2 regions of the Halanaerobaculum tunisiense genome follow, and region 1 is predicted to be linked to the other one. Evidence: riboswitches for the same ligand, from Rfam matches in the RefSeq annotation. Region 1 holds a riboswitch; the other holds the start of a gene.
What was found. Region 1 has a riboswitch for cyclic di-GMP ahead of ACYQ3D_RS05310 (Spo0E family sporulation regulatory protein-aspartic acid phosphatase). Riboswitches for the same ligand answer to the same signal wherever they lie in the genome.

Region 2: it holds a riboswitch for cyclic di-GMP, as region 1 does, so the genes downstream of both, ACYQ3D_RS01755 (DUF554 domain-containing protein) here and ACYQ3D_RS05310 (Spo0E family sporulation regulatory protein-aspartic acid phosphatase) in region 1, are expected to answer to the same signal.

The regions. Positions count from the first base shown of each region.
Region 1 is NZ_BAAHYI010000004.1:156,039-161,442, forward strand. Features, by position in the region: gene lipB (lipoyl(octanoyl) transferase LipB) at 1-190, shown strand, start outside; gene lipA (lipoyl synthase) at 159-1,016, shown strand; gene lpdA (dihydrolipoyl dehydrogenase) at 1,022-2,407, shown strand; cyclic di-GMP riboswitch class II at 2,709-2,790, shown strand; gene ACYQ3D_RS05310 (Spo0E family sporulation regulatory protein-aspartic acid phosphatase) at 2,859-3,005, shown strand; gene ACYQ3D_RS05315 (DUF8173 domain-containing protein) at 3,457-4,362, shown strand; gene ACYQ3D_RS05320 (Eco57I restriction-modification methylase domain-containing protein) at 4,367-5,404, shown strand, end outside.
Region 2 is NZ_BAAHYI010000002.1:26,779-32,182, reverse strand. Features, by position in the region: gene ACYQ3D_RS01765 (polymer-forming cytoskeletal protein) at 1-103, opposite strand, end outside; gene ACYQ3D_RS01760 (peptidoglycan DD-metalloendopeptidase family protein) at 134-1,081, opposite strand; gene ACYQ3D_RS01755 (DUF554 domain-containing protein) at 1,127-1,798, opposite strand; cyclic di-GMP riboswitch class I at 1,953-2,042, opposite strand; gene ACYQ3D_RS01750 (aminotransferase class V-fold PLP-dependent enzyme) at 2,299-3,438, opposite strand; gene hydF ([FeFe] hydrogenase H-cluster maturation GTPase HydF) at 3,459-4,679, opposite strand; gene hydE ([FeFe] hydrogenase H-cluster radical SAM maturase HydE) at 4,657-5,404, opposite strand, start outside.

The sequences.
Region 1 (5,404 bases):
CTGTGGAATTATTGATAAAGATGTTACTTCCATGCAAGAAGTTTTAAATCAGAAATTAGTTTTAGAAGAAGTATCCCAAGTATTATTAACAAAATTTAAGCAACAGTTTGGATTTACAGAAATTAGAAGTCAGGAAGTATTAAATAGGAGTGATAATTATGGCTATGGCTCCCAAATGGTTAAAAGTTAAGAGTCCAGACCAAGAAAAATTACAGACTATGGAAAAATTGCTTGATTCATTAGAGTTAAATACTATCTGTAAAAGTGCTAAATGTCCTAATGCAGGAGAATGTTTTCAAAAAAACACAGCCACATTTTTGATTTTAGGGCCAACTTGTACGCGTAACTGCCAGTTTTGTGCTGTTGAACATGGTAATTTAAACTCTCCTGATGCTAAAGAACCAACTAACGTTGCTCAGGCAGTAAAAAAATTAGGCTTAGAGTATGTAGTAATTACTTCAGTTACGAGAGATGATTTGGCTGATTATGGAGCTGGACAATTTGCTAAAACCATAAGAGCAATAAAAGAATCTAATCCAAATGTTTTAGTTGAAGTCTTAATTCCAGATTTACAAGGTGATCAACAGGCATTAAGTAAAGTATTAGAAGCTAATCCTGATGTAGTAGGTCATAACTTAGAGACTGTACCTCGGCTCTATCCTAGAGCTCGTCCTGAAGCAATTTATAGTCGTTCATTAGAGGTTTTAAAAAATATAAAACTGATTAGTCCAGAAACAATAACTAAAAGTAGTTTAATATTAGGTCTAGGAGAAAAGGAACAAGAACTTATCGAGGTTTTTAACGACCTTAGAGAAGTAGATTGTGATATTTTAACTTTAGGACAATATTTACAACCCACTACTAAGCAATTAGAAATAGATAGATATGTTCCTCCCGAGGAATTTGATACTTATAAAGAACAGGCTCTAGAGATAGGGATTAAAGAAGTTTATGCAGGGCCACTAGTAAGAAGTTCTTATCATGCGCGTGATGTTTTTGAAAATGCAAAGGGGTGAAAAATTTGGCTGAAAAACAAATAGATGTTGCAGTTATTGGAGGCGGTCCTGGTGGATATCCAGCTGCTATTCGAGCTGCTCAAAATGACAAAAAGGTAGCTTTGATTGAACAAGATAAACTTGGTGGGACGTGTCTTAATCGAGGTTGTATTCCAACTAAAGCTCTTTTAAAATCTGCTGAAGTAGTTGAAACTATAGATGAAAGTAAGAAATTTGGAGTTGAAGTTACAGACTATGAGATTGATTTTGCAGAGGTTATGAATTGGAAAGACAGTGCTGTTAATAAATTAGTGCAAGGAATAGATCATTTAATGAAAAGTAATCAAGTAGAGGTAATTAATGGCCATGGAGAAGTTGTAAGCCCAGGTTTAATTAAGGTTCAAACTGAAGATGAACAGAAGAAAATAGAAGCGGAAAATATTATTTTGGCAATGGGTTCTAAGCCAGCTTCAGTTCCTATTCCAGGTATTGATGGAGCCAATGTAATTACTAGTAAGGAAGCACTTAAATTAGAAGAGATCCCTAATAGATTAGTTATTATCGGAGGAGGAGTAATTGGAGTTGAGTTTGCTTCAATCTTTTCTACTTTAGGTACTGAAGTGACAGTTATAGAAATGATGGATAGATTAATTCCTAGAGAAGATAAGGAATTAGCAGTTGAATTAGAAACAGAACTTAAGAAAAAAGGAATTAAAATTCAAACTAATGCTCAAGTTAAAGAAGTTAGTGGTACAAAGGAAAAGAATATACAATTTATTATTGATGAACAAAAGAGCCAATTAAAGGCTGATAAGGTACTTATATCAGTAGGACGTAAGCCACATGTTAATGGAATTGAAGCTTTAAATTTAAGATTAAATAAGGGGAAAATTCCAGTTGATGAATATTTAGAAACAGAGATTAAAGGTATTTATGCTGTAGGTGACTTATTAGCTTCTCCACAATTAGCTCATGTTGCTACAGCAGAGGGATTAATTGCGGCTGAAAATATATGTGGGGCAGATAAACAAATTAATTATAAAGCAGTACCACGATGTATTTATACCCATCCTGAAGTAGCAGCAGTAGGATTAACAGAGGAACAAGCAATAGAAGCAGGATATGAGTTAAAAATAGGAAAGTTTCCGTTAACGGCTAGTGGGAAGGCTACTGTAATGGGAAAAGATAATGGTTTTGTAAAGATTATCACTGATAAGAAGTATGATGAGATTTTAGGTGTTCATATTATAGGGGCTCATGCTACAGAACTAATATCTGAAACTACTTTTGCTATTAATTTAGAAGCTATTAGAGAGGAAATAGCAGAAACAATTCATCCTCATCCTACTCTGTCTGAATCTATTATGGAGGCGACATATGCTTTAAATAATGAGGCAATTCATATACCTTAAATTAATATTTTTATTTCATATCAGCTATGAGCTGTGAGTCGTGGGCTATTAGGAACAGGCTCCTGTAGTTTTAGGTCATAAGTTCGCTGGAGAAATAGTAGGCACTATAGCCTATAATAATGTTTTTCCAGCAGTAATGGCAATGATTAATGATGGTAGAATTCATGCTAAAAAAATAATAACAGAAAAGATATCATTTAAGTCATTAATTTGATTACTTTATAATTATATTACATTTCTACTTTAAATATGATCTTTTTTTGTTATAATTAAATTGATCAATGAATTAATCGCAAAAATTCCAAATAGGGAGCGATGAAGTATAATCTTTATTTGGTTGCCTGGATTATATGGAGCTAGTGGTGAACCCATCCCTTGCAAGGGATGGGTTTATTTTTTTTGAAGATAATTTTAAGGAACCCATAAGATAATTTAGAATGGAGATGATAATATGAAAGATAAAATTAATAATAAAAGGAGAAAATTATTAAAGAAGGTAACCCAACAAGAAGATTTACTTAATGAAGAAGTTCAGAAATTAAGCAAAAAATTAGATAAAGTTATAATTAAATATCTTAAGGAGAGTTATAATTTTTAAGCAACAAGATAAGTAAAGACCTAAGCTAATGCTTAGGTCTTTTTATTTTAAAGGAGTAAAAAAATTTTAAATTACAATAAATTCCTTGGCTAATCTTAGACAGTAACTTTATATTTCATTTGTGATTGTTTATCAATTACTTTTTGAATAGCTATTGGATTTATTTTAATTCCTTGATTAGCTAAGACTCCATATTATATTTAGTTTCTTCTCCTCGTCCTCCAACTATTGTTTTAATATGACCGGTTTTTGAATCAATAGTTGTAAGTCCTACTTGAGGTTGAGGAGGATCTTGTTTTTTATGGTTAGTAGGTATATAATTATTAAAAGCCTGTTGGATAGTTTTTTGGCTTTAAGCTGCATATCATAATCTAGTGAAGTGTAAACTTTTAAACCACTAGTATATACAATGATGTTTTAAGTAAGATTTTATTTGAGGAGGGAGAAGTTAATGGAGCAGAATAAGTATATATTGATAATGGTTTTATTATTAATCATTAGTTTTGGAATACCTGCTACGTCAGCTGCAGAGGTTTCTATCAATGTGGATCAAGATAGTAGCATTGTAAAAGTGCTAGGTGATATTCATGTTTCGAAAGAGCAAGAAGTTGTAGAAGATGTAGTGGCTGTCTTGGGAGATATTAAAATTGATGGAAAAGTTAATGGGGATGTAGTAGCAGTCTTAGGAGATATAGAGATTAATAATTCAATTGGTGGAGACTTAGTATCTTTATTAGGGACTATAGATCAAGCTCCTCAGACTTACATAGCAGGAGATGTTGTTGAAGTAGATGGCTTTCAAACTGCTTGGGAGTTTGATCTCCCATTTATTTTGTTAGGTTGGGGGTTTAAGATATTGAAATTAATTGTAGTTTATGGTTTGGCTGTATTAGTAGTTGCTTTATTTCCTACACGAGAGAAAACAATGACTGCTGCTTTAGCAGAAACTCCTGTTAAAAAGTTAGGCATAGGTAGTCTTTGTCTTTTATTGTTGCCTGTATTTATTTTATTATCTGTTATATCAATTATAGGTTTACCGCTGGTACCAGTGATCGTATTGGCTTTTTTAATTATCCAATTTATTGGTTCAGTAGCAGTTGCTTTATTAGTGGGCCAACGGATTAAAGCTACTGCTAATCTAGAGGTCAATATTCTAGTGGAGTTATTGTTTGGGGTGGTTGCTCTGTGGTTAGTTAAATCTATTCCAATTCTTGGTGCCCTAGCTTATTTAGTTATTGCTGCCTTTTCTTTAGGAGTAGTAGTTGATACTAAATTTGGTGCAGCTAGTTCTTGGTTAAATTTAGAGGGGCTAGAAAGAATATCTGATTCCGATGAAGAAGGAGATGAGGAGGAGTAATTTAATGAAACAGGTAGATTTAGCAGATCTTTATCGTAGTTCTTTTACAACTGATAAGTTGTTTCAATTACTAAATTCTTGGTCTCAAGGGATCAAGAAAAAAAGTAACCAACTAGAGATTCCGCAACTATATAGACCAGAGATTTTAAGCTGTCATCAACAAGCCATTTATTCTGATCAAAACGGGCACCAACTACCAATTATAGTGGTTAGACTGGCTCAAGATGCGGGCCAACAGATTAATCATTTTTTAAATCAATTTTATGCTTCCCAGTTACTAGTAGTTTTTGTTTATCCTTCCCGACAAGAATGGAAGCTATCCTTGGTTGATTTGGATTTTCCGCTACCGCGGATAGATTATTACTCTTTAGGTACTAACAACCAAGATTATTGGTTTAGAGAGCAAATAGGGAGCTTAATCAATCAGCGACAACCTAGTATAGCTGAGTTTAAACAAGCTTTTCAACAGAAGAAGTTAAGTAATCATTTTTTTAGAAGTTGTAATAGTTTAGTTAGTAGGTTGGCTGAGCAGCTAGAAGAAACTGGAGCCAAAGATTCTTTTCAAGCAGCTAAAGAAGTTTTTTTACAATTGTTAGTGCTTAAGTTTATCGAACAGAAGGATTGGTTGGCTGATTCACTATTAGAACTCCATCACTTAGCTAGTGCTAATGACGAGTTAGCTTGGCCCTTTTATTGTTCATCTATTTTTAATGATTTTTTTCCTCAGCAGGACTTTGCTGCTTATAGAGTTGATAATCAGTTGTTATTTACAATCTTGACTACTTTGGCTAAATATAATTATAGTTTAGAGGAGAATTTTCCGTGGCACAGGGAACTAGCAGTTACGCCCCGGATTTTAGGTGACTTATTTGAAGATCTCTCTAAAGAAGTTAGTCGCAAGAAGCGAGGGGTTTTTTATACTCCGCAGAAGATTGTCTATTATATGTGCCAAGAAGGGGTAGTTAATTATTTAGCAGAGGAGTTGGATATTAAAGATAGTAGACTAAGAAATTTAGTTTTTAGAGGTAGCAGTGACAAAGAT
Region 2 (5,404 bases), on a different contig from region 1:
CAATCCTGATTGATTCTTCCACTTCAATCTCGCCTTCAATAATTGTTTCTTGACTAATTACTGTCCCTACATTTTTATCATCTTGTTTATCACTTCCAAACATTAGTTATACCCTCCTTGATTATTTTATAACCTATTTTATATATTCTATAGGATTAATTGGTTTACCTTGGTATTGAATTTCATAATGTAGATGCGGACCAGTACTCCGGCCTGTATTACCAGTTAAAGCAATAGTCTGTCCTCTACTTACTTGCTCACCTACTCTAACTAACAATCGTTTATTATGTCCATATAAAGTTCGGTAGCCATAACCATGATCAATAATAATTGCTTTTCCGTAACCTTGTTTTTGCCCAGCAAAGATAACTTTTCCTCTTCCAGTAGCAATTGCCTTGTGATTATACCAGACTCCAATGTCTACCCCATCATGAAACACTTTTCTATTCAATACGGGGTGATCACGATAACCATAGGCAGAGCTGATTTTTCCTTTCTGCTTCTTAATCGGCCACCCTTGTGGTTTAGAAGCTAAATAATCTTTATACCTTGTGACATCTTCTTTCAGTTGGGATAATTTCTGTTCCCCTTGTGGTAGATCCTTTTGTAAAGAACTAACATTTTTTTCCGCCTGTCGAACCACATTTTCATTTGCTTGCTTTGGAGTATAACTTACTGTTTTAACTGTTGTAGAATCTACTTTAGCTTGCTGGTCAGGCTGGCTATTAAAATCAACCATCTGCTTGATCTTACGGTTTTCTTTCTTTAGTTGACTAAATTGTTCTTTTATTTTTTCTGTCTCCCGAGATAACTTAGCTAGCTTTTCATACAAATGTTCGTTTTTCTTCTTTAATTGTTTGTTTTGTTGCTCATAAGGTTTAAGAGTTGCTATTTTTTGCTGCACAGAATCATACTGGGTATAGTAATAATATAAACACCCTAGTAGAGATACCAGACTAACTAATAAACAAACACCAGCAACTCTTAACCATTTTTTTGGAATTCGAATCCGGAATACATCTTGCGAAGTATGGGGTATAATCTGTAAAGTGATCTCTTTTTTTGACTTATTTTCAGACATCGTCTCCCCCCCTTCCTAACTTATTATTTTCAACCTAACTAAGATCTAAAAGAAAGTTACTAACAAAACATTAACTAAAATTGCAGGTAATAAATTACCCACTTTGATCTCAGTTATTTCTAATATATTAAGAGCAATTCCTACAATCAATAATCCACCAATAGCTGTCATCTCAGTCACTACATTGGAGGTTAAAATACTAGTTAACCAGCTAGCTAACAAAGTGATTGTTCCTTGGTAGACCAAAACAGAACCAGCTGCTAAAATAACCCCTGCCCCCAATGTGGACGCAAAAGCAATAGCAGAAAATCCATCTAGTAGTGATTTAGCATATAAAGTAGAAGGATTTTGTTGTAATCCATCCTGAACCGCCCCCATAATAGCCATAGCCCCCACACAATAAATCAAACTACACTGCACAAAGCCAACTACTAGACCATCTTGACTACCAAATATTCCTTCTAACCAATTACCTACCTGCTCTAATCTGGTTTCAATCTTTAGTCCTTCCCCAATCAGACCTCCAATCACTAAACTAAAAATTATTAAAGTCATTTCTTGACCTTTGAGAGCCATTTGGAACCCAATTAATAAGACAGCAAGACTTAGCCCCTGAATTACAACTTCTTTTAGCGAATTGGGGAGTTTATCTCCCAAAAATAATCCTATACTACCTCCAATGACAATTGCTATTGTATTTACTATAGTTCCTGTCACATTTAACCACCATTCCTTATGTTATATTTTATTCACTATTTTAATCAAGATTCCTGCTAAATAAACCCATAGATATTTTTTACAATAATTACAAACAGATCCTACTCCTCGCCAAATAAAACTAAGGAATAGGATCTATAAACGAAATATTCCTTTCGGTAGCCTGACAGTCCTAGCATAATAATTACACCGTAAACTCATAACTTTGCGACCTTATTTTTCAATAAGTGTGACTTTTTTGAGGATAAATCGATTTATTTACTTTTTAATTACTTATTACAATAATACTAGATAATTTTCGTTTTTCCTTTCTCAACCAGATATTATTTTTTAATCCAGTTATAAAAATAGATTAACTAAACAAATCCTCCCCTGAATTCAGGGGAGGATAGTCAATTTGAAATACTATTAGGGTATAATATTTTTAAATAATTCCTTAAGTTTATTCATCTCCCATAGCAACTTCATTAATGAAGTTGTTACTTAATATTTCCAGCTTCCTAAACTTCAGCAGCTATTTCTTGACTGATCTCTACTACTTTTTTTATCTCCTCTAATGTATTAAAATAACCAACACTAAATCTAACTGTCCCCTGTTCAAAAGTACCTAAACTACGGTGAGCTAAAGGAGCACAATGGAGACCAGTTCTGACTGCTACATCAAAGGCCTTATCTAAAACATAACCTACTTCACCTGCATCTTCAGTGCCAAAATTAACTGACAGAAGTTGCACTTGATTCTCTATCTCAGTTGGTCTATATAAATTAACTTCTGGTATCTGTTCTAATTCAGTAACTAAATACTTTACTAATTTTTTCTCATGTTGTCTAATATCAGCTAAACCTTGCTCTAGAATAAATTCTACTCCTGACTGTAAGCCAGCTAAACCAACTGTATTAGGGGTTCCACTCTCGTATCTATCTGGTCTGATCCGAGGTTGGTAAATATCCTCTGAATTACTACCAGTTCCTCCTGTTAGTAGGGGGTTGAGTTCTATATCCTCCTTTAAATACAGTCCTCCTGTCCCTGGCGGGCCAAATAAAGACTTATGCCCTGTAAAAGCTAGCAGATCAATCTTCATCTGTTGGACATCAATCGGATAAACCCCAGCTGTCTGGGCGGCATCAACTAATAATCTAATATCTTTATCTGCTACTAACTCTCCTAATTCTGCTAGAGGTAATAAATAACCAGTTACATTAGAAGCATGACTTACAGCTACTAACTTAGTATTCTCCTGGAGACTATTCTGTATCTGCTCTAACTTAACCTGGCCTCTATTATCTGCAGGAACAATTGTTAACTCTATCTCTGGTTCTAATTCTTTTAGTGGTCGTAAAATAGAGTTATGGGCCAAACTAGTCGTTACTACATGATCTCCTGTTTCTAAATAACCTTGCAGAGCCAAATTTAAAGCTTCCGTTGCATTCTTAGTTAGGATAATCTCTTGACTACTAGTTGCATTAAAGAAATCTGCTATCAAATTTCTTGTCTGCCAGACTACTTCCCCAGCTTGAGCAGCCATCTGATGTCCGGCCCGACCTGGGTTGGCTGCCTTCTGGCGCATAAACTGATCCATAGCCTGATAGACTTGTTCTGGTTTCGGCCAACTTGTAGCTGCATTATCAAGATAAATCACTTACATCATCCCTTTTTTACTTATTCTTGGGCCCAAATCTCTTTAGCAGTGGGAAAAGGTTCTAAAGCCCGATCCAAAATCCCATGCACATGAGCAATCAACATCCCATAATTAATAACTGGAATACCTAAACTGTCAGCTTTCTTTAACCGATATAATATTTCTTTTCTATTCGTCATACAACCACCACACTGGACTATCAAATCATATTTCTCAATCTGTCCTGGAAATTCTCGGCCAGCTACATGGTCAAACTCCAATTCTCCACCAACAAATCCTTCTATCCAATTAGGAATCTTGACTGTTCCTATATCCTCAGCAGTCCGATGATGAGTACAAGATTCAGCTATTAAGACTTGATCGCCCGGATTTAATGCTTCAATTCCTTTAACTCCCCTAGTATAAATCTCTAAATCACCTTTATAGCGAGCAAAAAGAATAGAAAAACCAGTCAACTTAATCTCTTCTGGTACTACAGTAGATACATCTTTAAAGGCTTGTGAATCAGTTACCACCATCTCTGGCTTAGACTCCAGCTCAGCTAAAGCTCCTTCTAATTCAGTATCCTTGGCCACCATTGCCTGCGCATCATTATCCAATACATCACGTAAAGTCTGCATCTGAGGTAAGATCAAGCGCCCCTTAGGTGCAGCACTATCAATTGGAACTACTAGAACAACTGTATCTTGAGGCTCGATTAAATCACCAATAATATGTGGCTCTTCAAATTCGGTTGGAGCATTAAAGACAATCTCTTTCTTTAGTTCTTCAACTCCTGTCTCTTCTGTAGCACTGACAGTTAATAACTTAGTACCTAACTCTTCCATTAGTTCTTGTTCATCTATTTCTTCTACTTTGTCTAATTTATTAATAACTCCTACTACAGGTATTTCTCTAGCTTCAACTTCTGCTAACAGTTCCTTCTCGTAGTCACCAACTCCTTGTTCAGGATCAACTACTAAGACTGCTAAATCAGTCCGGCCTAAGACTTCTTTAGTCTTCTTGACTCGTAACTCACCTAATTCACCTGTATCATCAATTCCGGCAGTATCAATCATCGTTACTGGACCTAAAGGATGTAATTCCATCGACTTATAAACTGGGTCCGTAGTAGTCCCTGCTATCTCTGATACAACTGCTAATTCCTGATTAGTTAAAGCATTAATCAAACTCGATTTACCAACATTTCTCCGCCCTAAAATAGCTATATGAACTCGATTAGCCTGTGGTGTTTTCTGCATCTATCTCACTCCTATCTATCCGCTTAAGTTGGTCTAGATTAATATATGGGGGAATTTTTCGATCAGCCTCTAAAATGGATTGAACAGCAAAATCTAAATCAACCATATTCTTCTCACTATAAATCTGATAATTATCTCGTAAGGCAGGAGGAGTCATAATCAACATAATCACATTAGCTCCTGCTCTTAAGCCTTCTGTTTGCCCATCTTCAGTTAAAGAAGCTAAGGCAGTCGTCGAAGGAATAAATACATTTTGACAGACCAGACGCATCACTGCTACAACCTTTAGTGATAATAAAAAATCACCAGCAGTATAGTCTTCGTATGGTGTTCCAGCAGCTGGTAAAAACGGGCCAACTCCAATCATATGAATCCCATACTTCTTCTGGAAGAGAATATCTTCAGCTAAGTGGTCTATAGTCTGATTAGGTAGACCAATCATCCCTCCTGAGCCAGTAATATAACCTAATTCCTTGAGCCATTTAGTATGCTGTTTTCTCGTCTCATAATCATCATCAGGATTAATCTGGTCAAATAAACAAAGATTAGCTGCTTCTATCTTGAGCAAATAGTTGTTGGCCCCTGCCTCTCTAAAAGTCTGGTACTCTTTATAAGATCGCTCACCTAAACTAAGAGTAATCTGCATCCCAAACTCTTCTTTAATCCGTCGGATGATACTAACAATTTTATCAGTAGTATACCACGGATCCTCACCAGACTGGAGA